2 regions of the Bifidobacterium sp. ESL0769 genome follow, and region 2 is predicted to be linked to the other one. Evidence: riboswitches for the same ligand, from Rfam matches in the RefSeq annotation. Region 2 holds a riboswitch; the other holds the start of a gene.

Region 1 (15,990 bases), 430 kb from region 2:
CATGGGGTGAGCGCGGGTTTGCCGTGCGTAAGGCTTGGGCTACGGGAGGTCGTGCGATGGCATATATCGATGTGCGGGGCGAAACAAAGCAATACAAAACCGGTGATACCACCATTTATGCGAATCGCGACGTGACATTTTCCATTAACCAAGGCGAGCTCGTGGTCATTCTCGGCGCTTCAGGCGCGGGCAAATCGACATTGCTGAACATCCTGGGCGGGATGGATACCTGCGACGCAGGCCAGGTGATTATCGATGGCAATGATATTGCGCAATATAACGCCCGGCAGTTGACAACCTACCGTCGTTACGACGTCGGCTTCGTTTTCCAGTTCTACAATCTCGTCTCCAACCTGACCGCGCGCGAGAACGTGGAGCTTTCCGCCGAAATCGTGCCGCACGCCGCCGACCCGACGCAGACGCTGATTGACGTCGGGCTTCAAAACAGGCTCGACAATTTCCCGGCCCAGCTTTCCGGCGGCGAACAGCAGCGCGTTGCCATCGCCCGTGCCGTGGCCAAGAAGCCGAAGATTCTGCTGTGTGACGAACCGACCGGCGCACTCGACTATCACACTGGCAAACAGGTGCTGCGCATTCTGCAGGATCAGTCGCGCAAGTTTGGCTCCACCGTCATCATCGTCACCCACAACGCCGCCATCGCGCCGATTGCCGACCGCGTTATCCACATGCGCGACGCCCGAGTACAGGGCATTGAAGAGCACGCGACGCCAGCCGATATCAGCGATATCGAATGGTGATAGGCATGGCAAGTGACGATACAATAGGCCCGGATTTTCGGCAGGAAGACACCGTTCGGATTCCTCCTATCACACCGGGCGCGGCTACTTCAAACGTCGATGGGAAAGATTCGGAGCCATCGCAAGGCCACACTTCGAAACGGATGCTGTGGCGCGATATTCGGCAGGCGTTCTCGAAATCGAAAGGTCGGTTCTTCTCTATCGTCTGCCTCGTGGCGCTAGGTTCCTTCGCGCTGGTGGGGCTCACCGTCTCCGGGCCAGATATGCGAGACACAGGCAACGCCTACTTTGCCGAGCACCATTTGGCCGATTTGAGCGTCATCTCGAGTTATGGGCTCGACAAGGCCGACCGGCAGCAGATTGATAAGGCGCCGGGAGCCTCACGCATCGAATACGGATATCTCAAGGATGTTGTAATACGAAATAGTGATGAAAGCGTTCGCGTGCTCTCTGCGCCGGAAGATATTTCGACCTATCATCTCGTGGCAGGTCGGATGCCGAAAACTTCGCGTGAAACGGTTATCGATTCATCGCACAAGGGCAAATATCCGATTGGCTCGACGCTGCGGCTTACCGAAAAGCCGGACGCTCTGGGACGTAAGGTGTTGCGTCGCGACAACTTCAAGGTCGTCGGTTTCGTCGATTCCACTGAAATCCTGAGTTCGGTGAATATGGGGCCTTCGACTTCCGGTTCCGGCTCGCTGGATGGGTATGCGGTGGTGACGCCAAGTGCGTTCAAATCCGATGATTATATGATTGCAAGGCTTACTTATACCGACCTTGACCATATGCACGACCATTATTCATCGAAATATAATGACGCGTTGCAAGTGCACAAGAAGGCGCTCGATAAAATCTTGGCTGGACGGCCCAAAGCGCGGCGGCAAAGCATCGAAAAGCAGGTCAAGCCGCAGATCGACTCTGGGCAGCAGCAGGTCAATGATGCCAAGCAGCAGCTCTCCAGCGCACGGCAACAATTGACCGACGGCAAGTCGCAACTTGACAGCGGCAGCCAGCAGTTGGCTGCCTCCCGACAGCAATTGGCCACGCAGGTCGCTTCGGCGCAACAGCAGATTGCCGCGGCGCAAACCAAGATTGCGAACGGGCAGAACACTTACAACACCAACAAGCAACAGTATGATACCGGAGCCGCGCAAGTCGGTGCGGCGGCTCAGCAGATCAGCAACGCATACGCGCAGCTCAATGCCGTGCAATCGCAGATTGACACCAACTCGGGCAAACTTGAGGCAGGCAAGAAACAGGCCGATGATGCGGTGGCGCAGGTCGAAGCGGCACAAACGGCCAATCAGCAGGGGATTGACGCTGTGCAGGGGCAGATTAATGCTGGCAACGCTCAGCTTCCATCACTTTCCGGACCCGCTCACGACGCTCTGCAAGCTCAACTTGCCCAGCTCAATACTCAATTGCAGCAACTTCAGGTTCAGACTCAAGTTATCGCGCAAAAGTCAGCAGAAGCCAAAGCCGGACGCGACGCTTTCGTTGTCAATACCTATAATCTCGGAATCGCGCAGATTCAAGCTGCTCAGGCGCAGCTCAACGCCCAACGCGCCCAGGTAAATGCCAGCAATGCCCAGCTTGCCCAGAAGCAACAGCAGTTGGCCGCCGCCAAGACGTCGCTTGACCAGGCCGCAGCCCAGCTTGCACAGGCCAAAGCCCATGTCCAACAATCGCAACAACAACTTGCTGCCAACCAGCAGCAGGCGCAGGCTCAGATTAATGCTGCTCAAACCCAATTGACCGATAAAACCAACGAATACAACACCAACAAGGCGCAGTTCGATCAGGCAGAGCCCGGTGCACAAAAGAAAATCAAGGATGCCGAGCGCAAGCTCAACAACGCCACCGCGATGCTTAATGCCCTCGAAGATCCGGTCTATTCGGTGGATTCCAAGCGCGAAACGCCTGGCTCTGACGGCTACAAGATCTACGATTCGATTTCCGTGATCGTCGATTCGCTTTCGCGCATCTTCCCGTACTTCATGTACTTGGTTGCCGCGCTGGTCACGTTCACCACGATGACCCGTTTCGTCGACGAGGAGCGCATCAACGCCGGCACGCTCAAGGGGCTGGGCTATTCCGACCGCGACGTGATGAAGAAATTCGTGGTTTATGGCTTCGCCGCTTCGATTCTGGGCGCGGTTATCGGCATTTTCGCGGGCCATACGCTACTGCCGATGATCGTCTATAACGCTTATAAAGTCGGCTTTAACGTGCCGGTGATCCATCTCGGATTCCACTGGCAAGTCACGCTGCTGGCTTTCGTGCTGGCCATGGTAAGCGCCGTCGTGCCGGCCGTGTGGAGCGCCGCACGCGAGCTCAAGGAACGTCCGGCCGCGCTGATGCTGCCCAAGCCGCCGAGCGCTGGTTCCAAGATTCTGCTGGAACGTATACCTTTCATCTGGAATCATCTGAACTTCACTCACAAAGTGACCGCCCGCAACATTTTCCGCTACAAGCAGCGTATGTTCATGACCATTTTCGGCGTCTGCGGTTCGGTAGCGCTGTTGACCGCGGGCTTTGCGGTGCAGGGTTCGATTTCGGCCATCAACCAGCACCAGTTCGGCGACGTGATGCATTACAATCTCATTGCGGCGGAAAACGCTCACGTCACCGATTCCCAGAATAAGGCCATCGGCAAGCGGCTTGAGAAATCCGATATCAAGCGCTCGATGCCGGTTCATTACGAATCGATAACCAAGGTTGCCGGGCACAACGGCGACAAGCAGTCCGTCACCATGCTCGTGCCACGCGATACTTCAAGCTTCGATGATTACATCAAGCTTGACACGCGTCAAGGCCATCATCCTCTTTCGCTGGAGCCGAATGGGGCGGTGATCTCCGAGCGTTTCGCAAACCTCGTACACGCCAAGAAGGGCGACACCATCGACTTCCAGAATGGCGCCGGCAAGACCTACCGTGTCAAGGTCACCGGCATCTGCGAGATGTATCTCGGCCACTTCATGGTGATGAGTCCGTCGGCGTATCGTTCGGTTTTCGGGCAACGCTACCAGACCAACGCTTATATGGTCACGTTGAAGGACGGCAGCATGGCCAACACCAAGCGGCAGGCAGCCTCATTCATGCGACTGGGCGGCATCGAGGGCGTGGTGCAGAACACGACGCTCATGCACCAGATTGATGTGGTGGTCAAGGCCTTGAACCAGATCATGTGGGTGCTCATCATCGTGGCGACCATGCTCGGCGTGGTTATCCTCTACAACCTCACCAATCTCAACGTCTCCGAGCGTGTCCGCGAGCTCTCGACCATCAAGGTGCTGGGCTTCTACAACGGAGAGACCACGATGTATATCTACCGCGAAACGATTTTGCTTTCGTTGCTCGGCATCGTCGTCGGCTACGGCTTCGGCGCATGGCTACACCGCTACATCATCACCGCCGTCCCGCCCGACGACGTCATGTTCGACCCGTCGGTCACCTGGCTCGCCTTCGTGGTGCCGCTGGTCGTGGTCGGTTTCATCACGGCCGCGCTGGGTTGGTTCGTCAACACCAAGCTGAAGCATCTTGATATGCTCGAGGCCCTCAAGTCCGTGGACTGATTATGCGGTTATAGGCAGATATAAGAGTACAAGAAAAGACCTGCCGGTATTGCTGCTGGCAGGTTTTTTGTAGTAATTGCCTATTTGTGATGTCTAGTCAGGGCCTGGTTGAAGAAGCGGTATTCGTGCTCGGTGGAGCCTAGGGCGGCGTCCATCATACAGTCGTAGGCGCTCATGGTTCCGGCGGCTGCGAGCTTGTCACAGATATGCAGCTCCTCGAGCGTGCGTGAGGCAAAGCCGGGATCGGCGTACATGCGGATCCACAAGCCGTAAGGATGGTGGTCGAGGTCAAGTCGGCGTTCGCGGACCTGCCGTTCCATTTCCTGCCCGATGACAGAATAAACCCAGTAGCACGGCATGACCACGGCAACCAGCGCGGCGTACGAACCGGTGTCGGTGAAGCAGTGCTCATGGCCAAGATAAGCGGCGGTCGTCTCGCTCATCGGCGCGCGCTCGACGCTGAAGCCGTGTTCCCGGTACCACTGCTTATGGAACGTCAGTCCCTCCTCGAGTCCGTACGAGGCGGCGTCGGCGAAGAACGCACGTTCGTGTGGGTCGGTGGCTCGGCTGCTCGCCAGCGCCAGCAGCGAAGTGTAGTCGGTGAGATAAAGGTCATCCTGATGTAGGTAGAACGAGAAATCGTCGAGCGGCAGCGTTCCGTCAAGCATACGTTCGATGAAGGGCATCTTGGCAATGCGCTCGCGGATTCCGGCGGTACGACGCCAATAATCCTCGATAAAACTCAGCCCGGTCGGGGAGTGCTGCCAAGTGAAATCGACAGGCCCGTGGCCGTGACCAACATGCAAACTGTCTGCTGCGGCAATGGCTCTGGTCATCCATGCTTTGGCACGTTTCGTGGTTTCGACCCAGTCGTTGCACTGTGGACGCAAGGCCGCGAGCGTGCTGGAGAGGGTGTCGCCGGTTCCGTGCACGTTTTGGGTTGGAATCGCAGCACCTTTGATGTGGGTGCTTAACGGTTCCCCATCACCTGCTGAAGTCGGCACCGCAAGAATATCAGTGCATTCTTCATTGCCGTTCAGTGCCAGCGCACCGCCTTTCGCATACACGGCGACATTAAAATGAGCTGCGACCGATTTTGCCAACCGTTCCATCTCCTCGTAGGAACGTGGAGTTTGCGGAACGGTGTAACCAGTGCTAGTCGAGCTATCTGACGAAGTAGGGCCGTTTAATGGTTTGTTTTCAATATTTCTAATGGTTGAAATATCGCTGTCTAATTCTGATTCATTGCCCATCGCGTCGAGCGCGGCCAGTTCCATCGCGTTGGGAGTGATGATATCGGCCAGCGGAATCAGTGTGGTCAACGCTTGCTCGGCCTCGGCGGTGAGCAGACGGTCGCCGGACTTGGCATACATCACCGGATCGAGCACCACGGTCGGCTTGCGTTTGCCATTGGTTTCGTAAGTATTCAGCAGTTCCAACAGCCATTCTCGCACGGTATCCACCAATTCCGGGGTACCGAGCATACCGATTTTCATGGAGTCGATTTCGGCATCGTCGCTTACGGCCTTGAGCTGAGCGAGCAAAAACGACGGTTCGACGTTGACGATGTCGGTGACACCTTGCGTGTTCTGTGCCAGTACGCTAGTCATCGCCGCATAACCGAAGACGCCCTGCGCGGTGAACGCTTTCATATCCGCCATCGTGCCTGCTCCGCCGATGGGGTCGGAACCTTCGATCGAGAGCACGCGCAGGCGGGATGGCTTGGTTTTATCGAGGTCGTTGTCATAGCGTTGCTGCATCTTGAACAATTCGGCGATGGCCTGTTCAGATTCATTGTTTAGAGTCTCTGCGGTATTTTTATTTTCCGTTGTGCTTGGATTGTCGTTTAAGGCTGTTGTCGTATTTTCCATATCGCTTTTATCTGAATTGTCCGAAATTTCATTGAAGTTAACAGAATTAGTAGTGCCGTTCATTATTGAATTTCCTGTGTCTAATTTTTACTGTTGCGCCATTGCCAAGCATGGTCCATCGGCCCCGAACCGGCGCCGAGGTCGAGACCGGCGGCGATACAACCGGTGAGATAATCTTTACCGCTTTGCACGGCTTCAGCCAACGATTCGCCCTTGGCGAGCCCAGACGCGATGGCACTGGAAAGCGTACAGCCCGTACCGTGGGTATTGGGGTTGGTGATGCGTTCGTGACGGAACCAAGTGATTTGCTTGTTGTCTAATAACAAGTCGTTGGCACCGTTGTGCCCATGTCCGCCTTTGACAAGTACTGCGCAACCTCCGCAATGTTCCGTGATGCGTTGTGCTGCTTCGATGATGCTTGCCTCGTCGTGAATGGTTCCGCTCGTAGTCTCGCTCAGTATTTCGGCTTCGGGGATATTCGGCGTCACCAAGGTGACCAGTGGAAGTAGCTTCGTGCACAGCGCATCAACCGAACTTTTGCTACTCAGCCGGTCACCGCTGGAAGCAATCATCACTGGGTCGACCACGATATTGGTGGCGCGAAAATACTTAAGCCGATCCGCAATGACTTCGATGAGTTCGGCATTAGGTACCATGCCGATTTTTACGGCATCGGGCCGAATATCCTCGAAAACAGCGTCAATCTGCGCAGCCAGCATGTCCGGAGAAGTGGCAGCAGAGGCTCGTACACCAGTCGTGTTCTGAGCGGTCAACGAGGTAATGGCACTCATTCCGTAAACCCCGCAAGCCATGAACGTTTTGAGGTCGGCTTGGATGCCAGCTCCGCCGGACGAGTCGCTGCCTGCGATGGACAGTACCGCCGGCAAGCGATACGGGTGAACGCCTGTAGTCGGCATAACCGGCAGTTCATCGACAGATGGATTATGCGACATCGTCACCCACGCTTCGCGCGTGCGTCGTTCCAGGAATCCACCATGGCCTTGGTGGTGGCCTGCGGGTCGTCGGCACCGGCGATGGCGGAGACCACGAACCAGCCGGCGGCCTCGGTCTGTGCCAGATCCGGCAGATCTTCGAGCTTTACGCCGCCGCCCACGACGATGGGGTAGTGGGATTCACGGCACAGCGCGTTGATGGATTTGGTGTCCTGCGTGTGACGCTTGTGATCCGCGCCGATGACGATGCAATCGGGCTTGGTGGTGCTGGGGTGCAGCGGGCCGGCGCCGATGTAGTCGATGGTGCCCTCAGGTAGGGCGTTGGCGGCCTTCACTTCATCAAGCACTTTGCAGCTCAATCCGATAATGGCGTCCGATCCGAGCAGTTTGCGCGCCTCTACTGGGTTCATGTCATCTTGCCCGATATGCACCCCGTCGACCTTGATGCCCATGTCCCGGCACTGCCAGGCCACGTCCGCACGGTCGTCGATAACCAGCGGAACGGAGTCGGACGCACCGGCCTGAGCGATGACGTCGGCGGTTTGCCGTGCGATTTCGGTGATGTTCCTGGCGTCGCCCGGCTTGACGCGAATCTGGACGAAGGTGATGCCACCGGTCAGCGCCTGCCGCACGATGTCGGGGACGGGCCGTGATTTGGTATCCGCCGGGCCGAGCACGATATATGAGCTCAGGTCAAAGCGGTCGCGCATGGACGGGAATGGTGTCGAATTGGTTGTAGTCAAGATGGACTCGATTCTGCAAATAATAAATATTTACGTCTATAAAAATGTGTGATTAGCGCAAGCGCATCATGATGTCAGATTGCGCCAAAACGGGATGCTCAGGCCAGAATCGGCGAGGCGGCGATCTGCTCGGGAGTGGTCGACCAAAGCCCGTCAAGGAACGCGACTTGGAAGGAACCCGGGCCGTGCGAGTTGGTCTCGCCGGTTTCGCTGGCACGGTTGTAGAGCGCACTCGCGGCGATGGCGGCGGTCAGGGGGTCGGCGACGGCCAGATACGTTGCGACTACACCGCCCAGCGAGCAGCCGGCTCCGGTGATTTTCGTCATCATTGCGCTGCCACCGGGCAGACGATAGGTGTGCTCGCCGTCGGTGACGAGGTCAGTTTCGCCAGAAACGGCTACTGCGCCCTGGCCTTTCGCGTCGCCCTTGGCGATGAACTTCGCCAAAACTCGTGCGGATTCTTCCGCAGCTTCGACGTCATCGGCCGATTCCACGCCGACGGGTCCGCTGGATTTCTTGGATTTTCCGGAATCCTTCTCGTCCTCGTTCAGCGGCAGCTCCCACATTTCCCGCAGTTTGATGATTTCGGAAGCATTGCCGCGAATGATGGTCGGCGGCGCCGCCTTGAACGACTTCAGGATATCGGTGCGCGTCGTGCCGAGCCCCGCGGCCACCGGGTCAAGTACCCAGCGGTGGTGGTCGGCGTGGAAGTGCCTGGCGATTTCCTCGAGCGCGTCCTCGTAGAACGGCAGCAGCGTGCCGACGTTGATGTAACTGGCGCCACTGGCCACCTCGCCGTCGGCGATGTCGTCGGGCAGGAAGCTCATGGCTGCCGCGCCGCCCGCCGCCAACTGTGCGTTGGCCACGAGGTTGATGGTGACGAAATTGGTGAAGGACTGGGCCAGAGGCGTCGTGTCCCGTACGGTCTGTGCGGCCTCGCGGATGCTTTCACGCAGCGGATCATCCGTTGCCAAATCGTTCAGATTGTTGAGGTTATTATTTGCTGATGAGTATGCGTCATTGACCATATTCGCGTCTCCCTACGATGGTATTAACCAACAGGTTCCAAGGGTCGAGCGTTGTGCTCGTCTCAACTTGCGCGCCCGCCGAAGCCGGTCCGCAGGTTCCCCTGCACTTACAACCACGACGCTATGTGCTTCATTGGACAAACGTTGTTCCGTTTCGAGAAGTGGCCGGCAAAGGGTAGTTGTTGCGCCGGTCACTTCAGCCAACACCTCAGCCGACAATTCGGCAGCTCCGGCACAGTTGGCATAGGGTCTTATGGGAAAGAAAAGCTACAGCCTCTATTTTCGGCATCGAGGCGACGCAAGACGTGGCGATATACTTGGACGGTTGTTGTTCTGATTCATCACGACCCGGGAGATTTCGGCTATGACCGCGAGGATACGATATTTCGACATCGCCAAAGGTATCGCGATGATTTGCGTGGTCCTCGGCCACAGCGTGCTGATGGTCGTTCCGATGAGCGAGGCGGCTCGGCTAATCTATGTGTTCTGTTTTTCGTTCCACATGCCGCTGTTCTTCGTGTTGTCAGGCTATTTCATGCATCCCGACCACCCGTTCGCCTGGCGCAAGGAATCCCGCGAACTGCTGCTCACCTATGTGCTGACCGCCGCAGCCGTGGTGGCCCTTCACGCTTTGCTCGCCCTGGCCTTGCGCCACGATGCGGCTCACGTCACGGGCACTTGGTTTGTCGCGGCATTGTACGGTTCCGGTGCCGATACCAGTAACGCGCTGATCCCCATGTCCAGAAGCATTGGTGCCATTTGGTTCCTTCTTGCGCTGTTTTGGGCCCATTTGCTGGTCCACATTGCCTATCGTTTGCCCGCCACACCTTTGTGGATTATCAGTTTCTTTGCTTTTGGTTATTTTTCATCACGTTATATTTGGTTGCCGCTGAGCGTTCAAGCGGGTTTGACCTCGGCGTTGTTTGTTTATCTTGGTTGTTTGGCAAAGCGTTTTGATGTGATGGATCTGCTGTGTCGCAGGCCTTACTTGTGGATTGTGGCGGCGATTCCGTGGGGCGTGGCCATGTGGAAATTCAGTTCATTTGGCTTGGCTACCAATGCCTTTGGCGATACCCCGGCACTTTCAATCATTGGCTCTGTTGGCGGCACTGCTTGTATCGTCGGTATTTCCATAGCGATTGACCGCTGGGCGGCTTCTATCGGCAAGGCATTGGCATTCATTGGGCGATACACCTTGGCGATTTTCTGTGCCCATCTGCTGGAGAATGATGTATTGCCATGGGTCACCATCATGGGCAAGACCCAGCCCATCGTCGGCTATCAGCTTGAGCCGTTCTTTATCTTTGCCGTCAAATGTGTGCTGATTGCCGTAATTGCAGTGGCGCTTTATTACGTTCCTGCAATCAATTCCGTATTCTTCCCTACGTTACGCAAAAACAAGAAGACGGCCACGCTTAATGAACAGACCACCTGAGGCTAAGCCGCAGATGGTCTGAATAATTGGTATCAACGAGATTGCCGGCATACGGCTAGTTTCGATGGCTGCTGGCGCATAACCTCAAAAGTCGGTATTAACAATGGAGTATTAAGCTCGACCAGTCTCGATAGTTGCCAGTTTTAGGCCTGAATGCCGGGTTGGCTATAGGTTACCAGCGCACGGAAATGCGCTGGTGGTCGTGCGGTTTGTCCGCATCGATTTCGTCGACCATCGCCACTGCGTAATCCGCGTAGCTGATGGCACTTTTGCCGTCTTTATCGGTGGTGTATTCCTCGCCGGCCAAGACGTACTTGCCGGTGCGCGGGCCGTCGGCTTGGAAATCGCCGGCAGGGCTTACGTAGGTCCAATGCACGTCGTCCCGCTTGCGCAGGGCGTCGAGTGCCTTGCCCATCGCCAGCGGCACGCCCTTGATATTGTCGGGGAACGAGTCGGAAAGCTGCTTGGTATGCGCCTTGTCGGTGTAGAGGCTGCCAGCGCCGCCGACCACGAGCAATCGGGTGTCGCTTCCGGACAGGGCATCGGCCAAGTGCTTCAACGAAGTGCTGTGCTCGTCAAGCTTGGCAGGGTCGAAGATGCCGAACGCGTCCACCACGGCGTCGAAACCGGTGAGGTCGGCGGCGGTAAGGTCGTAAAGATCCTTGATAATGGCATGCTGCGCTTTGGTCTTGTTTTCGCCTCGCACGATGGCGGTAACATCCATGCCACGGTTGACGGCCTCTTCGACGATCAGTCGTCCCGACTTGCCGTTGGCTGCGACCACTGCGATTTTCTTGCTCATAGATATTGATCTTTCTGTTTCGATTACTTGCTGTTTGATGGTTTGATTGTTGCTGCATTTGCTTGCAGCCGTGGGCTGGGCTAGTTTACTTGACGACCTTGAAACCACTGGTCCACTGCGTGCCGCCGTTCATGGCCAAGACCATCTGCAGCGCACCGAAACCCTCCATGTAGGAGGCACGCTTGAGCGGGCCGGCGTCCACGAAGCGCAAGTCTGCACCTTCGATGACGGCTTGCAGCACCTTCTTCGCATCCTCGTTGTCGGAAGCCGCCATCACTGTGGTCGGCGCGCCGTCGTTGGTTCCGCTGGCGAGGGTTGCGGCAAAATCGGTGTTGAACGCTTTGATGACCTTGGAATTCGGCAGCTTGGAAGCCAGTTCTTCGGCTGCCGAATGCACGCCTTGCGGCAGCGCCAGGTCCATGGTGCTGAAATCGACGGGATTGCTCGGATCCACGACTATCTTGCCGGCGAGCTGTTTGCCGTATTCTTTGACGACACTGGCTTCGGCTGGGTAGGGCAGTGCAAGGATGACGATGTCGCCGGTGATTTCCTCGCTCCACTGCGAAGCGGTGACGCCCGGAATGGCTGCGGCCTTGGCTTTGTCACGGTCAACGACCTGTACGTCGGCTCCCGCCGCTACGCCGATACCTGCTACGGCTGCCCCGATATGTCCTGATCCGAAAACGGTAATGCTTGTCATGATGTGCTCTTTTCTGTGTGGTTTATGTGGCTGGGTACTTATCTTGCGCTGTGTCTTGATTCCAAAATCTAGAATCTCAGCAGTTGCTGTAATTGTTACTGTAGCGGAGAACGGCGTTGAAAGTTGGTAGTTACATTGGGGAGGTATAGGCACTTAAGAGTAACTTTTGCGAGTTTCCAATGAAAATGTATTTCAAGAATTCTCAAAGATACGCTATTGGAGTAATGGCTATTTACGGATATAAAGTCCAAAAGTACTGTTAGTTTCTAAAAGTAACTATAAATCATCCTTGATTTGTCCAGATAGCAATGAAGTCGCAACGTTACCTTGCGTATACACTAATCAGAATGTTGCAAGGAAGTGAAGCAGAATGCTTCATTCGCAGGTGGACTAGGGCATCGGCAAGGTAAGCCAATGCAAGCCCGGCGTCGTTCTGGATGATAACTGGAATGAACGGTAAAACGTGAAGATGGGAGCGACATAAACGGAATGAAGATTGATGAACAATTGAACGATTCCAGCGTCGATCATACAGGCAACGGCAATATTCGCAATGGCAACACAAGCGATAACAAGACGAGCAAGGGCACTGGCGCAAAGTCGCTACCGGCATGTCCGGTCGAAACGACGATGACCCTGATCGGCAACAAATGGACCGTGCTGATCGTGCGTGACTTGCTGCAGGGCACCAAGCGCTTCAGCGAGCTGCGCCGCTCGGTCGGCAACGTCTCACAGAAAGTGCTTACCTCGAACCTGCGCGAGATGGAGGCCGACGGCCTGGTCAATCGCAAGGTCTACGCTGAAGTGCCGCCGCGAGTCGAGTATTCCCTGACCGAAACCGGTCGCAGTCTAAAAACGGTCATTGACGCCATGCGCACCTGGGGCACCTCCTACCAACAGGCCATGCTTCATCCGGTCGATTAACCAAATCAGTGAGAAAAGCACCAAAATCGGCCGAAAAAGGTGCTTTTCTCCTCAGTGACATCCAAAACCTGTGCGAAAAGCACTATTTTGGGCCTGTTTTGGTGCTTTTCTCACTGATAAGGTGTGCTGGATGTGTCGACGGTATGAGTCTGCTTCCACGGGTGTGCGTTGGGGTAAAGTGGCAGGACGAAGTTGTGACGTGGCGGCAACGCGGCAACGCGGGAACGCGACAATTAGGCAGGCAGGGAATTCGTGCTACAGATCAAAGACATCAGCAAGCAGTATAAGACCGGCGATTTCGTTCAGCAGGCGCTGGACCATGTGAGCCTCACCTTGCGCGACAACGAGTTCGTCGCGATTCTGGGGCCGTCCGGTTCCGGCAAGACCACGCTGCTGAACATCATCGGTGGGCTCGACCGTTACGATTCCGGCGATTTGGTGATTAATGGCACGTCGACCAAGAAATACAAGGACCGCGACTGGGATTCGTACCGCAACCACACGGTTGGATTCGTCTTCCAGAGCTATAACCTCATTCCGCACCAGACCATCCTTTCCAACGTCGAGCTCGCGCTGACCATTTCCGGCGTCTCGCGCGCCGACCGCCGCAAGCGTGCGGAAGAGGCCTTGCAGAAGGTCGGTTTGGGCGAGCACGTCAACAAGAAACCGAATCAGCTTTCCGGGGGCCAGATGCAGCGCGTAGCCATCGCCCGCGCACTGGTCAACAACCCGAGCATCGTCTTGGCCGACGAGCCCACGGGTGCACTCGATTCAGAGACTTCCGTGCAGATCATGGACTTGCTCAAAGAAGTTGCGAAAGACCGCTTGGTCGTCATGGTCACCCACAACCCCGACCTCGCCCATCAATACGCCAACCGCATCGTCGAGCTCAAGGACGGTGTGATTCGCGGCGATTCAAGACCTGTCGAACCCGAGGAAATGGCCGATGAGAAGCCTGCCGTTCATCGCACCATGGGCAAGGCTTCGATGTCATTCGCCACCGCAGTCGCGCTGAGCTTCAACAACCTGAAAAGCAAGAAGGCCCGCACCATTCTGACCTCGTTCGCCGGCTCGATAGGTATTATCGGTATTGCGCTGATTCTTTCGGTTTCGACCGGCGTGAACCGCTATATCGCTGATATCCAGAAGGAGACGTTGACTTCGTACCCTATCGAGATCAACGAACAGACCTTCGACATGAACAAAATCATGGACACCGCCCAGGCCGCGGCTGATTCCAAGGAGAAAGCCAAGCCGCGCAACGGTATCTACCCTGATGATTCCAGCGTCAAGGGTGCCGCGTCGGTGACCAACGGCATCACCAGCAACAATCTGAGCCCGTTCAAGACGTATCTTGACAAGCCCGGCAACGACGTGCGCAAGTATGTGGGCGATGTCGGCATCCAATATTCGTATTCGCCCAAATTCTCCGTGTTCACCCACGATTCGAAAGATACGCTCGTAGACGTGGATGGTGTGAAAGTCGGGGGAAGCTCCGTGGCCACACAGTCCGCAGCCAGCACGTTCGCCGGACTGGATTCTTCCTCCAACGATTTCGGCAGCCTGCAATCCCTGCAGATCTCCAAGCTCACCGGCAAAACCGACAACAACAAGGCGCCGTCCGCGTTCTCGGAGATCATGCCCGGCGAGCACGCCAACAAGCAGCCGATCAGTTCCGTGATCACCGACAATTATCAGATGGTCAAGGGGCATTGGCCGAAATCGAGCGACCAAGTCGTGTTGGTTCTTGACAAGAACAACCAGATTCCGCTGACCCAGGTCTACGAGCTCGGCCTGCTTCCCAGCGCCGATTATAACGATATGATGAACAAGCTTAACAGCGGCGAGAAGGTCAAGACGGACACTTCACGCATTGATTATTCCAAGGCGATGAATCAGTCGTTGACGCTCTTGCCCGCAGCCGACCAATACGTCAAGGGTGCGGACGGCCACTTCAAATATGTGGGTAACGACGCCGACCAGGTCGGCAAGCTCATGGATTCCCAGGCTGCGGTGAAGCTTCACGTTGTTGGTGTCATCCGTGCCGACGCCAACGCCAAGACCACACCGTTGTCACCGGGCATCGGATATACGCGCATGCTCACCAACTCGCTGATTGACTATGCCAAATCCAGCGAAATCGTCAACGCTCAGAAGGCAGACCCGAACCATAACATCTTGAACGGCATGACTTTTGCGCCCTCCGACGATGCGACCAAGGCCGCCAACGCCAAGGCCTATGTGGCCTCGCTGCCTGTCTCCGAGCAGGCGAACATGGCCAAGAGCCTCATGACCCAGGCACCCGGCGGCATGGGTGCGGCGAGCTCCAGCCAGCCTGCCGAGGTGACCCAGCAACGCAACGCCGCCGCGGCCGCCGCAGGCAATGCCGCCGTCGCCAGCAACCCGCAGGAAGCGGTCTCCGGCATGGGTGAACAGCAAGTGGCGCAGGCTTTCAGCAACTACCTCGCCACGGCTCCCGAAAACGTGCTGGTCTCGATTTACAACCAGTACGTCTCCACTGGCACCTACAACGGCAACCTTGCCGATTTCGGTGTCATCGGCCGCGACGCCCCGAGCTCCATCAAGATCTACGCGGACAGTTTCGATGCGAAGAACAACATCGAGGACGCTATCAAGCGCTACAACGACGGCGCCAAAAAGAAGGACCGCATCGTCTACACCGACTACGCGGGCCTGATGATGAACTCGGTGACCACCATCATCAACGTCATTACCTACGTCCTGATTGCGTTCGTCGCGGTATCGCTGGTCGTCTCGTCGATTATGATCGGCATCATCACCTACATCTCCGTGCTTGAGCGCACCAAGGAGATTGGCATCCTGCGCGCGATGGGGGCTTCGAAGCACAACGTTTCCACGGTCTTCAACGCCGAGACGGGCATCATCGGGCTATGTGCCGGCGTCATCGGCATCGTAGTGACACTGTTGCTGATAATCCCCGGAAACGCGGTGATGCACCACTTCATGGGCACCGACCGTGTCAACGCTGCTCTGCCGCTTTCCGGCGCGATAATACTGATTATCCTGTCGGTGGTCCTCACCTTGATCGGCGGTCTTATCCCGTCGCGCAAGGCCGCCAAGCAGGACCCGGCCACCGCGCTGCGCACCGAATAACCTAGACACAATCGATGCATATGCGCATGCGTCCCAAGTCGCATGCGCATATGTTTTCACCTT
Region 2 (15,990 bases):
GTTCGTCATCGGTATAAATACGGTGAATTTCGTCTTCTGGTCGGCGGTATTTATCGGGCATCCAGATACCGAGCGCGGCGAAATCAAGATCACGATTTTCAAACACCTCGTCAGGTGTGCCATCGGCGACCACAATCGTACGTCGGAACCCGCTGTGGTCGATTTCAGCATCGTCGCCGACCTGAGTGACTCGCGCCTTGACCTGATCGTCGGACTCAAGGCCGAGAACGATGACCCTATCGATAAGCTCAATCCACGGGCCAGCCCGATGCTCGACCAGAAGCATCGTCGCCTCGGTATCATGCAATACATCGGAAACGGCGTCAATAACCTGCTCGACGCCTTCCGGATCAAGGTTCGCCGTCGGCTCGTCAAGAAGCAACGCGCCGGGCTGCATGGCCAATGCCCCGGCCAAGGCAAGCCGCTGCATCTGACCGCCGCTCAAGTGCATGGTGGAACGATGAAGCTGCAGGCCTTCAAGCCCTACAGCAGCAAGGCCTTGCCTGACACGTTGCCAAGTCTGCGGACGCGGCACACCCATGTTTTCCGGACCGAACGCGACGTTGTCGCCAAGCCTCTCGAAAATCGTCTGCGCATCAGGGTCTTGCAACACGAGTCCGACACGTCCGTGCGCGGCGGCAGCCGGGATGCCATCAATGAAAACCCCGCCCTCGGTGACTCCGCCTTCAGAATCCTCGACAGCGATGACTTGGCCAGCGCTGTCTTGTTCCCTCGCGCCCTGCCCGTCTTCGTTCGCGCTCTCCACCGCGTCCCCGCCGAGCAGCCCCGAGGCACCTTCCAGAATCGTCGACTTCCCAATGCCGGAAGCACCAAGCAGAAGCACGTGCTCACCGGCGTGGATATCAAGGTTCAGTCCACGCACCGCGAAATGCTTACGTGAGGCGTGACGATAGCCCCAATTGTTGAAACTGATCGAAGCGGGCTCAACTTTGGGGGAAGTGCTGACATCAGACGATTTCGTATCTTGCAGAACCACTCCGGTTTTGGCGGCAGAGACAGCCGAAGCACGCTGTGGTGAACCGTCACCTTTTCGGCTTCCGGCCACCTTTGATTGCTTGGCTTGCATGCGTTCCCCCATCACTGCCTCAGAATTCTACCTGATACCGCTCACTTGCCCGCGGCGCGAACCTGGCGGCCGGAAGCGAATTTGTCGATGGCACCGGTTTTCGCGATGGCGATATAGAGGTACCACATCAATACGCCTGCGACCAGCGCCCCGGAAATCACCGTGGCGACCAGATACCAGATGCCGTAAGCGCCGGTGATGTTGAAACCCTGTAGATGGGTGAAGAACGTGTAGGCCCAGCAGCCGACGGCCGAAACCACGCCGGAAAGCGTGACCGTGACGATGTTCCAGACCTTGTAGGCCACGCACAGGAACACGACTTCAGCGCAAAGCCCCTGAACCAAGGCGATGAGGAACGTCTCCATGCCGCCCCAGGAATTGCCCAGCAACGATTCGAGCACGCCGGCGACGACCTCGGCGTAGGTGGCCGCGCCGGGCTTACGCACGATAACCGCGGCAAGAGGTCCGGCAAACAGCCAAAGGCCGTTCATCAGACCGCCGAGACCGGGAATCAGCGCGTCAAGAGGTGAACCGATCGGGCCGTATAGCAACGCCGCGGCCCAGTAGACGAATGTGCTGACCACGCCGATGACCGAGGCGACGGCGATGTCGACGACACGCCACTTGAGGTTCGGTTTCGAAGTGATAGTTGCTTGATTCGATGATGACATGATTTGTGCCTTTCCGCTGTGCGCACCGCCTATCGGCGCGCATATCAAGGCACGGGAAAAGAGAGACGTCCGTGCGCCGGCATTGTCCGGACTCACGTTCATTCGGTCGAGGATATTCCTCATCTCAGCCGGCCCCAAAAGGCCAGCCCCCGTGTCAATTCGCCATCCTAGAGCAATCCCCTGTCAATCAGCCTACGGGTAGTCGTGTGGGGGTTGGGGCATACAATGCTCGACACGCTCCGGGCCGCTCTGGCCAAGTCTTTACGGTCGAGCATCGCATGCCCCAACCCCCACACTTGTGCACGGAGGAATCTGACTGACCAGGGGTTGCGGGAGGCGGCTCACAAGCGAATAGCTACCGCATGCATAAGGAGCCTTATGACAACGACCTCTGATTGCGCCCACACAAATCCAATAATCTTAAGCATGCGGCAGCTATTCGCTTTTAGTACCACCGACCCTGATTCTTTATCATTTGGAGATTACGACCAGTAAATTCCCCCTATGAGATTAGTGGCGGCGGCAGATATGCGATGTTTTGGCATAAAGCTTGGCCTACCGGCCTGGAGGGTGCCTAAACATTGTATATCTGCCGCCGCCACGACTAATCGTTGGGACGAGCGAGTTAATAGCTTATCGCGCGAGTTTGGTAAGAATCAGGGCCTCGGTGAGGACGTTGTTTTTTAGGCTCGTCAGGTCGACTGATTCGTTGGGGCTGTGGGCGTTGCCCTTCGGGTCTTCGGGGCCGGTGACCAAGACCTGGGCGTCGGGGAAGATGCGCTGCAGTTCGGGGATGAACGGGATCGAGCCGCCTTCGCCCTTGTTGATCGGGTCGACACCGAAGGCCTCACGCATCGATTCCAACGCATCCTGTGTGGCTTCCGCGTTGGGATCCATGCTCCAACCCATACCGGCGTCAACCATGGAAGCGGAAACCTCGGCACCAAACGGTGCGTGCGAGGTCAGGAAATCGGCGACGGCTTTGGCTGCGGCTTCAGGGCGCTGGTTCGGCGCAGTGCGGATGGAGATGCGGAAGCGGGTCTCGTTGGCGATGACGTTGAACGAGCCTTCCACCGGATGCGCGTCGAAGCCGATGACAGAAATGCTGGGCTTGGTCCACAGACGCGAGGCCAGCGAGCCGGTGCCTGCGAAACGGTAAGAATCGACCACGGAGGAATCAGCACGAACGCTGGCCTCGTCAAGATCCCGTTGAAGTCCGCCGACAGGGTCTCCCCCTTCGAGTCCCGGAATATTCAGCGAACCATTTTCGTCATACATTGAGGCGATCAGCATGGAAGACAAGGTATTCGTGTCGAGAATCGGCCCACCGAACTGGCCGGAATGCACCGGATGCTCCAGCGCCTTCACCGTCACATCCAGATCGGTGTTGCCACGCAGACTGGTGGTGAGGCTGGGGATCTCGGCGCTCCAGTTGCCGGAATCGGCCACGATGATGACATCGGAATCGAATTCGTCCTGATGCGCCTCGATGAAGGGAATGAAGCTCGGCGAGCCCATCTCCTCCTCGCCTTCGATGAAGACCTTGATATTGACCTTCAGATCGTCGCCCAACGCGTGCAACGCGCCGGAATGGATGGCGATGCCACCGCTGTCATCGGTCGCACCGCGTCCATAAAGCCGACCATCGATTTCGGTGGCCACAAACGGATCGGTGTCCCAAGCGGAGGCGTCAGGCACGGGCTGTACGTCGTGATGTGCATAAAGCAGCACGGTGGGCGCGTCGGAATCGACGATCTTGGAACCCACCACTTCGAAAGCCCCCGGGGTGCCGTCGGGATTCTTGGACTGCACCACTTTGGCATCCACACCTCGTTCTTTGAGCTCATCGGCCACGAATTGCGCCGAGCGACGCATGTGTTCGCCGGTGATGCCCTCGGCCGAAACGGATTTCAGCGCGACCTTCCTGCTCAACAGATCGACAACGCGGTCAAAATCGGCATCAACCCGCGAACGCAGTTCTTCTTTGCTCAATGCAGCCATGTCATGCTCCTTATCAACGTGTTCATTCACCTCGATAATCACACAGCCCCGAGAAAAACGCGAGGAAATCGCCGGAAAACGCTTCAATCCCCTATATTTCCGTCGGTTTGCGCGTCGAGGCTTGCCCGTAATCTCAAAAGAATGACATGGAATCCCTTCAGCAAGGACAAAGACAAGGAAGCGGCGCAGAAATCCGTCGATTCCGAACTGAATGAACCCGAGGAGCAGGAAGGCAAAGGCCGTCCCACGCCCAAGCGCAAGGTTGCCGAGGAGCGCAACCTGCACCCAATCGTTCCCAAGAACCGTAAGGCAGACCGCAAGGCCGCCAAAGACCGTATCCGGAAGAAAGAGGACGAGCAGTACGAAGCGATGCGTACCGGAGACGTGGCTCATATGCCGCGTGTGGAACGCGACCCGGCGCATATTTATGCCCGTGATTACGTTGACGCCCGCTTTAATCTCGCCGAGTACTTCATTCCGGTGATTTTCGGCGTGATGATTTTCGGCATCATCATCGCCATCAAGTGGCCGGCGCTTTATACCCCGATTCTTATGCTGTCATACGTTTATATGATTGCCGCGATCATCGATATCGCCGTGATGTGGTTCAAGCTCAAAAAGAAGCTCATCGAGAAGTTCGGTGAGAAATCTGTGGGCAAAGGTTCGCGCATGGGCTCCTATGCTTGGGGACGCGCCCTGCAGCTTCGTCGTTGGCGCGTACCGAAGCCGACGTCGAAGAAACGCGGAAACTGGCCGAAATAAAGCCGGAAACGTCGATTTCTTTCCAATGCCTTTGCCGCATTCTTGGTGATGCGTACGAAGGCATTTTTGTTTGCCGACGACATCATTGCCGCGCTCGATATCCCTTCTTTTACCGTTATTATTGGATTAATCAAACCTTGGAGCATTCATGACCACACATGTTGATATCGCCATTATCGGCGGCGGACCCGGCGGATATGCCACCGCGTTGCGTGCCAGCGAACTCGGGCTTTCGGTCGTCCTGATCAATCGCGAAGAGAAACTCGGCGGCACCTGTCTCAACCGCGGATGTATCCCGTCCAAAGCCCTCATTACCGTGACACGTGCGATTCATAACGTCAGCGACACAAAACGCATGGGGGTCAATGCAAGTATCGAGAGCATCGACTTCAACAAACTGACGGAGTTCAAAAGCAATGCTGTCAACGCCATGACCGACGGCTTGGCTTCACTGCTAGCAGCGAGAAAAGTGACGGTAATCAAGGGCGAGGCTTCGATTATTGCGGACCATCGCGTAAAAGTAGTGGTTGACGAAACAAACGGAGACGATGCTCCCTCCGAAATCACAGCCGACAACATCGTGATAGCTACAGGTTCACGTCCTCGTCCCCTGCCGGGTCATCCTTTCGAAGGCGTCGTAATCGATTCGACGCAAGCGCTCAGCCTGCCACGATTCCCCAAAACCGCGGTCATCATCGGGGCCGGAGCCGTTGCTGTGGAATTCGCCTCGATGTGGAACGCGGCAGGCGTCGACGTGACCATGTTGATTCGTCGCGAACGCGTGCTTTCACACGCGCATCGTCGCACTTCGATGGCACTGACCCGGGCGCTGGCCAAAGACGGAGTACATGTCGTCGCTCACAGTCATGTCACCGATATCGAAAACGAAGTAAACTCAACGGACGCAAATGGGGCAACCGTCAGCTACACCACCGACAAGAATGAGACCATACGTGAAGTCCAAGCTGACGTCGTATTGGCGGCTATCGGGCGCGACCCCAATACCGATGCCGATTGGTTGCGCAGCGCCGGCATCGAACTCGATGAACACAATATGGTGAAAACCGATGCTTTTGGACGAACCAGCCAACCGGGAATCTGGGCGTTAGGCGACATCACACCAGGCCCGGCACTGGCCTATCGCGCCTTCGAACAGGGCATCGTCATCGCCGAAACCATCGCCGGGCGCAATCCCGAACCGGTCGACAACGACACGGTTCCCGAAGTCGTCTTCTCCACTCCGGAATTCGCCAGCGTGGGATTGACGATGGAACAAGCCAAAGCGGACCCCGACATCAGCGAACCCAAAGAGACTGCTTATCCGATGATGGGCAACGCGCGAATCCTCATGAGCGGCGAAGCCGGGTCCATGTCGGTGGTCACCGGAAGCTATACGGACAAACCTGATACGCCGGTAATCTTGGGCGTCCATATGCTCGCCCCCGACGCAGGTGACCTGATTGCCGAAGCTGAAGAGCTCGTCGGCAACCGCGTCCCGCTCTCGGATGCCGCACGTCTCATCCATCCGCACCCCACCTTCAGCGAGGCGTTCGGCGAGACACTGCTCAAGGCCGACGGTCGGCCGTTGCACACAAGATAAACACGACAAATTGACTGCAAATTGACGGTACTGCCGGCGCAACCGCATGTTTTGCGTCGCAACCACTCCCTAAAATCGTGATTTAGTTTGTTCGTGCCAGAAAATACAAGTGAGGAAGTCGATGGCCAAAGAGAAAAAGGCGAAGAAAGACAAGAAAAAAGGCCCGAAAGTCATCAATCAGATTCGCCAGATCTATAAGTACACCTATGCGGAAGACAAGTCACTGCCATGGCTTTTGGCAGGTGCCTTCCTGCTACCGGTCGTGGTCGGCGTCGTCGCCGGCCTGCTGCTGCACTGGGGCTGGCTGACCTGGATTTTCATGATCATCCTCTTGGTGATGCTTGGCGTGCTGCTCTTTACGATGACTTTGACCAATCGCGCAGACAAGGTAGGCTACGAGAAGCTGGAAGGCCAGCCGGGTGCCGCCATCAGCGTGCTCGGCAATATCAACAAGGCCGGATATTCCTTCCCCCAGACCCCGGTCTGGATCGATCCGAAGACCAAAGAGGCGATTTGGCGCGGAACCGGATACAACGGCATCTATCTGTTGGCCGAAGGTAGCGCAAGCCGCACCAAGCGGCCGCTGGAGCGTCAAAAGCAGGCCATCAAAGGCGTGACCGCCGGAAGCGACATCCCTGTCTTCTGCATTTCCGTGGGCACCGATGAAGGACAGACCAGACTCAAGGATTTGCGTAAGACCGTGCTCAAATGCAAGAGCTATGAGCCGATCGAACACAAGTTCGCGTTCATGAACAAGATTCATCCGCATCGCCGCTTCGTGCTCACCAAGGAAGAGCTCGATACGTTGAATGGCCGCCTGCGCACGCTGCAAGAGAAGCGCGGTCTCGGTATTCCCAAAGGTATGGACCCCACGCGCCCGCAGCATATCAGCCGCCGAGCCATGCGCGGTCGGTGATCTCATCCTCTCGTGACCAAATCGCGAGAGGATTTTTTATTTCCTTTTCCCTTATAATTCAACAAATTCCAATGAAAAATCGCCGTCCGAAACATATTCGTAACCCAAGACGCGACCTATGGAAACCCGGTACCTTACACTTGAACATTGTTAGCACAACGAAAGGAGCGGTCCATTGACTGCACTCGAAACCAAGGAAGACCTCGAAGCCCTCATCAACACGGAAGGTGTGGAATATATCTCCGTACGCTTCACCGACCTGCTGGGCGGCCAGCAGCACTTCACGGTGCCTGCCAGTGAATTCCTCAAAGACGCATTCACTGACGGCGAGCCATTCGATGGATCCTCGATTCGCGGCTTCCAGGCCATCGAGAATTCCGATATGAAGCTCGTTCCGGATGTCTCCACCGCTTTCGTGGACCCGTTCCGCAAGCACAAAACGCTCGTCGTCTCGCACTCCGTGGTCGATCCGATCACCATGGAGCCTTATTCGCGCGATCCGCGTCAGGTCGCTGCCAAGGCCGAAGCCTACATCAAGTCGACCGGCGTGGCCGACACCGCCTGTTTCGCCCCCGAGGCCGAATTCTTCCTCTTCGACAGCGTACGCTATGAGAACACGATGCAGCGTTCCTTCTACGAAGTCGATTCCATCGAAGCTCCATGGAACACCGGTGCCGAAGTCGAGGCCGATGGTTCGGCCAACGTCGGCTTCAAGAACCGTGTCAAGGGCGGCTACTTCCCGCCGGCTCCGCAGGACCACAACCAGGATCTGCGTGACGACATGGTCGCCAACCTGCAAAAGGTCGGCCTGATTCTTGAGCGCAGCCACCACGAAGTCGGCGGCGCTGGTCAGCAGGAAATTAACTACCGATTCAACACCCTGCAGCACGCCGGCGACGACCTGCAGAAGTACAAGTACGTCGTGCATGAGACCGCGTTCGAGGCGGGCAAGGCCGTGACCTTCATGCCCAAGCCGATCGCCGGCGACAACGGCACTGGCATGCACTGCCATCAGTCACTCTGGAAGGACGGCAAGCCGCTCTTCTACGACGAGAACGGCTACGGCGGCCTTTCCGACATTGCGCGTTGGTACATCGGCGGCCTCATCAAGCACGCTTCCTCCGTGCTTGCCTTTACCAACCCGTCGCTCAACTCCTACAAGCGCCTGGTGCCCGGCTACGAAGCCCCGACGAACCTCGTCTACTCGGCCCGCAACCGTTCGGCCGCAATCCGCATCCCGTTCGCCGGCACTGCTCCTGCGGCCAAGCGCATCGAGTTCCGCGTCCCTGATCCTTCCTGCAACCCGTTCCTTGCCTTCTCGGCCCAGCTGATGGCCGGCATGGACGGCGTTCTGAACCACATCGAGCCCCCGGCTCCTGTCGACAAGGACGTCTACGAGCTGCCGCCGGAAGAGCTGGACAACATGAAGCACGTTCCCGCCTCCCTTGGCGAGGCGATGGATGCCCTCGAAGAAGACAACGACTTCCTGACCGCCGGCGACGTCTTCACCACCGACCTCATCGATACCTGGGTTTCGCTCAAGCGCGACGAGATCGACCAGCAGCGTCTGGCTCCGACCCCGCTCGAGTACGAGCTCTACTTCAACTGCTGAGCTTGAGACCTGACAAACCTACTGTCAATCTGCATTGATTGGCTGATTAATTGCCACACTGACTGATGTTGGTGTGGCAATTTTTTATACTATTTTCCTTAACATTTATTTATGTGATACATATCTGCGTAAACGTATCTAGGTAAAACAGATACGCAAATTCCCCGATGCGTAAAATTTATAAATTTATGTGGTCAATATAGTCGTCATAAACCTATCACAATTTTATTGAATTCCACACGTACCGATAGTCTTAAATCATCCAGTGCATTGGCGCAAAGAAGAAGGAAACATTGAGATTCTGTAATCACTGCGGAGCAGCATTACCCGACGGCGTTCAGTTCTGTCCTAATTGTGGGACCCCGATTGTTCCGTCCCAGCAACCCCATGGCCAACCGCAAGCGCTATTCCAACAGCAGCCTCAGCCGCAACAATTCCAGACGCAACCAGGGCAATTCCAGCCGCAAGTACAACCTCAACCGCAGGTGCAGCCGCAGCAATTCCGAGCGCAGAGTCAACCTACACTCCAACCGCAACAATTCTCAAATCCCGGCGTTCTACACGCCGCGGGCGCGCCGCAATTCAGCCAAGCTCCCGGCCTGCCTCCCATGCCTGCCGTTCAATACGGCAACCCGATGCCCCAACAGGTTGCCGCGCAATCCACCAAAAACCGCAACATCATTATCGCCGTTCTCGCATCCGTGTTGGCCGTCCTCCTGGTGATAGGCGCGGTGATACTTACCCGGCCCGGATCATCCTCCGGCCATTCCGGCATCATCAAACCCGGAGTTCCTGAAGGAACGTGGTCGTTCAGCATCAGTTCGTCAGGATTAAAAATCAAACTCATCAGCATCGATGTGGACAAAGATGGTGTGGCAACGCTCTCTTCTCTAGACAAGAAGTACTTACGAGGAGATCTCACTCTCGCCGATTACGACAAGGAAAGCGTCACTTACGACGTGAAGAACATGAAAGTTCTGGTCAATGACGACGACTATAAAGATTTCGACTTCAAGCGTATTACTATGCCGCGCACAGGGGTAGTGGGCAAGTGGATTGTGGATATGAATGATAAGGATGAGAGCGGGAAATTCGGTATAAATGTGAGCAGCAACCACGACATCACATTCAATTGGGATACCCCGGAAGACCGTAATTATATCGATGCCACTTGGAAAAAGACAGATTCCGGCGGCGCCACCGATACCTATGTGGTCGAGGATGGGTCGAAACTGATGGGAGGCCTTCTTGGCAGTGAAGACAATGCCAACGACTCAGACAAAATCCAATTGGAGTTCACAATCCCGTCCGACCGATGAAAACCCGACTGATAGACAAGCGTGTTCTGACAACTTGCGAGGTCAGAACACGCTTGTCTATCACGAAACCACTATGATTCAGAGCTGATAAGCCCTGCTTCGATGAAAGCCCGATGGTAAATCGAACGAATGGTATCTTGCTTGCGCTGGTTATATTCTGACACCGTGCTGGTATGAGTATGATTTGCAGCTTCACGTTTTACCGAAATATAAAGGTGCCGGTCCTCAGCATTCTGCCGCAGCCAATTACGAAATATGAGATGGCGCACAGCTTCGGGGGAACCGACCGACCAGACATGCAGATTGCAGGCCGGATCGTCACCGCGGAACATGCGATGCTCGTACCACCACGGCTCCCGGATAACCAACCGGAATCCGGCTTTCTCAAGTGCAGGTGTATACAAACGTTCCTCAGCCGAATTGGCAACGGTAAGATCGATGTCAATCACCGGCTTCGCGGCAAGTCCCGGCACCGAAGTGGAACCGATATGCTCAATACCCAATGCACGAAAACCGAGTGCGTTGACGATAGCCATACGTAACTTTTCGAAAAGCGTCGGCCATGACGAATCATAAGGAACGACGGCGATATCTCGTCGTGGCTCTCCACTTACAAACGGCGATTCTCCCCGCGGTGCAGGAGTATCGTCAAAAGTCACAATGGCCTTGCGAAACGCCGCCGATTCCGAATATTCACCTCGGTCCGCAACCACATCGCCGCCCAGATTATTATTCATGAACAAGTCTTTTCCCTTGTGTTCGGTTTAATTCACAGACCCCATAATATATTAGGCATAATCAGGAAGCATGTTCCACAATGTTTATTTGACTCTCATTTTTGAACAAACGAAAGAGCGTGAGCTTTTCATCGCATCAGCTTGTTTGCGAGGTCGGTAAACGCATCGGCAACCGGGGTTGAGGCAAGGGAACCATCGGGATTGAGGACCGCTGGGCGGCCGGAATCATCGATTTCACGGATTTCTGGCTGAAGGGGAAGCTTGGTCAGAAGCGGGACATCATAGCCCAGGGCCTCGGTGAGTTGATCGGAAACACGCTGGCCACCGCCTTCGCCGAAGATGCGCAGCCGTTCGCCCTTATGGTCAAAATAGCTCATGTTCTCAACTACGCCACGCACCTTCATTGGCACCTGCAAGGCGACCAGCCCCGAACGCACAGCAACATCGGAGGCGCTGGGTTGCGGAGTGGTGACCACCACCAGCTCGGCGTTGGGCAACGCCTGGGCCACTGAAATCGCCATGTCGCCAGTTCCCGGCGCCAAATCGAGTAACAGCACGTCAGGACTGCCCCACCATACGTCAGCGAGAAATTGTTCAAGGGAACGTTGCAGGCGCGGCCCACGCCAGAGAATCGCGCGGTCGGCTCCGGCGAACATACCGATGGAAATCATCTTGACGCCCCAGGCGACCACGGGCATCAGCATGCCGTTCAAATCAGTCGGTCGGGAATGAACACCGAATAACGACGGCAGGGAAAAACCGTAGATATCGGCATCGATGGCGGCCGTATCATAACCAAGCGCCGCGAATGTGGCCGCAAGATTGGCGGTGACCGATGACTTGCCCACGCCGCCTTTGCCTGAGGCAATGGCGAAGATGCGGGTTTTCGTGCCGGGCTTGTTGAAGAGGTTCTGGCGACGTTCCGCCTTGAGCTCGCCCACGAGTTTCTCGAGCTTTTCGCGGCTCATCGCCCCGATTTCGATTTTCGGTGTCAGCTTGGCGTCAGGGTAGGTGAGCACGGACTGCGTGATACGTTTGCTGATGATCTTGGAAAGCGGGCAGCCTGGTACAGTGAGCTCGACGTGGACAGTGACGTCATAAGTATTATCGCCCGTATTAGATTTGACGGCCTTAACGTCGGGAATCATGCCCAAATCGGTGACGGAACGACCTAATTCGGGATCGATGACATGGCTCAAACGCTCGTAGATCTGCTGTTCGATCTGCCGTTCCATCGTGTCGTTCTGCGTCATCGTACCTTCCTTTTCACTCGCCTTCCACTGTATCGTTTCCACCGACGGCTCGCCAGTACTTTTATGCATTACGTCATTCAGCGTTTCGCACCGCTCAGCATTTCGAGACGTTCAGTTCTTGTCCTCTGGTTCACCGGTTTCGAGCAGTGTCTTGAACTGGGCCTCGTCGAGCATCGGCACGCCGAGTTCCTCAGCCTTGGCTTCCTTGGAGCCCGCATTCGCGCCAACGACCACGTAATCCGTTTTCTTGCTCACCGAACCGGCAGCCTTGCCGCCGCGTTCGACGATGGCTTCCTTGGCGGATTCACGGCTGTAGCCTTCCAGCGAACCCGTGACGACGACCGTCTTGCCAGCAAGCGTCTGGGGTAGCGTGTTCTCTTCGACGCTTTGACCAACGCCGGCGGCTTCCCAAGCCTCGAGGATTTTGCCCCGCCAATCCCCCGGCTTACGGGCGTCCGCAAACCACGAAACCACGGATTCGGCGATTTCCTGACCGATGCCGTCGATGGCAACCAAATCGTCCACGCTCGCATGGGCGATGGCGTTCAGAGATCCAAACCGGTTGGCGATCAAACGTGCCGTAGGAGGACCGAGACGACGAATGGAAAGCGCCACCAGCACCCGCCAAAGGTCGGCCTGTTTGGCCTTGTCAATCTCCTCGAGCATCTTCTTGGTATTCTCACCGGGACGGACGTAGACGGGCACCTCGGTAACTCCGTCGCGCGTCTTGCGCCGCTTCGACCCCACAACCATGGCATCGGCAGGAACATCATACTCCGGATACTTGCGCGAAAGCGATTGAACTTGAGCCTGCATTGCCGCCGACACCCTACCTTCGTCATGCGTGGGAGCACCTTCGCTGCCATTGACTCGCGCTTGGCTGCGAAGCTCAGCAGAAATCTCTCCGCCATCTTCAACAGACGCTTGATTCCCGTTCTCCGCTGCCTTTTTTGAGGGTTTCTTTTTCTTCGCCTCCATCGGAATCGTCCAAAACGCAGGGACACGGTGCCACAGGCCTGAACCTCCGCGGTTCTTGCGGCGCTTCTGCTTGCGTCCCTTTTCGTTGACATGCTCGCTGACCTCGATGATGTCGGATTCGCGCCAGACCTCGACATTCTTCAGGTCGTCAGCGTTGAGATTGAACACCCCGGCTTCACTGGTGAGCACCGGCTTCTGCTTTTCAGGCAGTTGAAGCCCAACCGGCGGTTCGTAAGGCTCAGGTTCCTCACCGGGACCGACTTCGATATCGCGCAGGTCGGGAGCATAGGTCGCCACGGTGTCGGGCCGGTTCTCCTCCGGATTGGTAAGAGCGATGGCGCTCTGCTCCCCCAGGTGCTCGATATCCAGCGCCTTGCGGCTGGCCAGGTTCATGACCCGCTGAGTGAACTGCGCGGGGCAGCTTTCGACGTTCGGGCAGCGGATATCCTTGTCGCCTTCCTTGGCGGGGGCCAGTTTGGCTCCGCAGGACGGGCAATATTCGGGCATGACGAATTCGCGCAGCTCGTTTTCGTGGCCTTTGCGCCGTTCCAATACCGGCCCGACGATCTCAGGAATGACGTCGCCGGCCTTGCGAACGACAACGGTGTCACCGATCATCACGTTCTTATGCTTGACCTCGGAAGGATTGTGCAAGGTTGCGGCGGCGACGGTCGAGCCGGCGACATAAACCGGCTGGAGCACAGCAACCGGCGTGACACGGCCGGTACGGCCAACCTGAACGACGATATTAAGCAGCTTGGTGTTGACTTCTTCCGGCGGATATTTATATGCGATGGCCCAACGCGGGGCACGCGAGGTGGCGCCGAGCCTGCGCTGCAGTGCCAGGTCGTCAACCTTCACCACGATACCGTCGAGCGCGTGTTCGATGTCGCCGCGGTGCTCGCCGTAATAGTCGATCATGTCAAGAATTTGGTCGAAGCTGGTGATTTCACGGTTGTGAGGAGAGACCGGAATCCCCCACTTTTTGTAGAGATCGTAGGCTTCGGACTGGTCGTTGACGGCATCATGGCCTTCGTTGGCACTGCCGGGTGCCCATTGCAGCAGCCCCAAGCCGTGCGCGTAGAAACTCAAATGCCGGGATGCGGCAATCCTCGGGTCCTTCTGACGCAGCGAGCCTGCTGCAGCGTTGCGCGGGTTGGCGAACGGCGCCTTTCCTTCGTTTTCGTTGACCTTGTTGAGCTCGTGGAAATCGTCCCAGCGCATGAATACTTCGCCACGAATCTCGACAAATCGCGGGATGTCTTCACTCGCTCCTTGAAGGTTCTGCGGAATCGAGGCGATGGTACGCACATTGGTGGTGATGTCCTCGCCGGTCGTGCCGTCACCACGCGTCAGCCCCTGTTCCAGAACACCGTCACGATACAACAGATCAAGTGCGAGCCCGTCAATCTTGACTTCGCAGGTCATTGGCAATGGTTTGCCTTCCGGCCATTCCAAGGCTTTCAGTACACCGTCGTACCAGTCTTTCAGCTCGGAGACGGAAAACACATCGTCTAGGCTCAGCATCCTCGAAGGCAGCGTAACATCGGGGAATTCATTCGAAAATGTGCCGCCGACACGATGGGTCGGCGATTGCGGGTTGTCCAAAGCCGGGAAATCAGCCTCGAGCGCCTGCAGGCAACGCATGAAGATGTCGTAGGCGGCATCGGAGGAAACCGGATCGGAATCGATGTAATAGGCTATCTGATCGCTTTCGACCCATGCGGCCACACGGGCCCAGAGCCGTGCCGCGGCCTCGCTTGAAAGCTTGGAAACGTCGAGCTTTTCAAGCCTTGTGGCATCGGCATCGGTATGCTGCAATGCGGCGATCCATTCCAGAGAGCCGGGCTCATATCGGGCAGCACCGACGTTGTCGCCGACTTCGGGTTTATCGCCTTCAAAATCCCAGGCCAACTGGTCGCCTTGAGACGAAGCTTGAGTATCGTTTTGCTCGTTTTTCGGTTTCGCCGATTTGACCATTTTCCCCATCCAATCCATACACAAGACCAACAGTATTACAATATCAGCCTCGCACCATTCCCTCTGATTGTACGGTCATGTCAAGAAAGCGGACAGAGCGGGAATCGCTCACACCCCACTAACGAATGACCGCACTTGATGATGGCATACAGCACCCAGAAGTCAGTAGACAACCAAGCTCAAGGCATAATTCAAGCGTTCAGGGAACGCAGGAACTGCGCCTGGGCCATGTCCATCCCGTCATCGGCACTGTCATCCATCCTTGCGGCCGCCACCGAAAGGGTTCGGGCCGGTACAAAAAGCGCTTTGTCAACGCACACACGAGCCGCGTCGCGAACGATGTCGCCGACTTCAGTATGCGGCCACACCGGAAGATCATGGGAAGCCAGCACCTGCTGAGCGGACTCGAAGGAAACCGGGACAAGAATGCACTGGGATTGGGCCCGGGCCAGCAGTTCCTGAAGTTCGCCATCAAGCGAGGCGATCTTGCCCGGGGAAATGTGCTCGCTCATGATATAGCTTGCGGCCGCTACGTCGAAATCACCGAGCATCCATTCGGCATAGGCCAAGCGGTAGTAGGCATAGGCCGCGTCGTCCCGGTCCAGAGAGACACGCAAAGCATTGAGGCAGGCGGCACGGGCAGAATTCCAATCCTCTTCGCGAGCCAGCTGCACGGCGAGTCGTATATGCGAAAGCGGGTAGGCCGGAGCGTAGGAGACCATCTGGTTCAGGTGCGGCAGCGCGGCTTTCGCACCCTGCAACTGTGCCAGCACATCGGCCAGTTCCATGTGGGCGTAAAAGAGGTTGTCGGGAATGAGCACGGTGTTCTCGTCGCTGGTGGCGAAGAGACGGTTGTAGACCACGCGCTCTGCATAAGAGTTGAAATATCGCGGAGCTCCGGTCGGGGCATAGAGCGCGTCCACTTTCTCGACGGCCTCTTCGAGGCTTGCAATGGCTTGGTCGACCTGCCCGGAAAAGAGCAGATCCCGCGCCTTCACCCGTTCGGCGTCCAGATCTTTGGCGAGTGTGAAATCGAGATCCGGGGTGTCGACCCCGTCGATCAATGAGCTGCTT

What was found. Region 2 has a riboswitch for thiamine pyrophosphate ahead of OZX72_RS05350 (ECF transporter S component). Riboswitches for the same ligand answer to the same signal wherever they lie in the genome.
Region 1: linked by a shared signal. The riboswitch ahead of OZX72_RS07005 (hydroxyethylthiazole kinase) and the one ahead of OZX72_RS05350 (ECF transporter S component) in region 2 are both predicted to bind thiamine pyrophosphate.

The regions. Positions count from the first base shown of each region.
Region 1 covers NZ_CP113918.1:1,736,369-1,752,358, reverse strand. The annotation lists gene OZX72_RS07030 (ABC transporter ATP-binding protein) at 57-758, shown strand; gene OZX72_RS07025 (FtsX-like permease family protein) at 764-4,336, shown strand; gene OZX72_RS07020 (bifunctional hydroxymethylpyrimidine kinase/phosphomethylpyrimidine kinase) at 4,417-6,207, opposite strand; gene thiD (bifunctional hydroxymethylpyrimidine kinase/phosphomethylpyrimidine kinase) at 6,288-7,124, opposite strand; gene OZX72_RS07010 (thiamine phosphate synthase) at 7,163-7,903, opposite strand; gene OZX72_RS07005 (hydroxyethylthiazole kinase) at 8,002-8,931, opposite strand; TPP riboswitch at 8,923-9,044, opposite strand; gene OZX72_RS07000 (acyltransferase family protein) at 9,296-10,366, shown strand; gene OZX72_RS06995 (NAD(P)H-binding protein) at 10,539-11,168, opposite strand; gene OZX72_RS06990 (NAD(P)-binding domain-containing protein) at 11,254-11,868, opposite strand; gene OZX72_RS06985 (winged helix-turn-helix transcriptional regulator) at 12,499-12,792, shown strand; gene OZX72_RS06980 (ABC transporter ATP-binding protein/permease) at 13,045-15,927, shown strand.
Region 2 covers NZ_CP113918.1:1,305,303-1,321,292, forward strand. The annotation lists gene OZX72_RS05345 (ATP-binding cassette domain-containing protein) at 1-1,087, opposite strand, end outside; gene OZX72_RS05350 (ECF transporter S component) at 1,129-1,758, opposite strand; TPP riboswitch at 1,809-1,921, opposite strand; gene OZX72_RS05355 (dipeptidase) at 2,392-3,759, opposite strand; gene OZX72_RS05360 (DUF3043 domain-containing protein) at 3,901-4,521, shown strand; gene lpdA (dihydrolipoyl dehydrogenase) at 4,670-6,121, shown strand; gene OZX72_RS05370 (DUF4191 family protein) at 6,243-7,037, shown strand; gene glnA (type I glutamate--ammonia ligase) at 7,213-8,649, shown strand; gene OZX72_RS05380 (hypothetical protein) at 9,258-9,968, shown strand; gene OZX72_RS05385 (GrpB family protein) at 10,040-10,705, opposite strand; gene OZX72_RS05390 (Mrp/NBP35 family ATP-binding protein) at 10,834-11,958, opposite strand; gene ligA (NAD-dependent DNA ligase LigA) at 12,070-14,916, opposite strand; gene OZX72_RS05400 (tetratricopeptide repeat protein) at 15,108-15,990, opposite strand, start outside.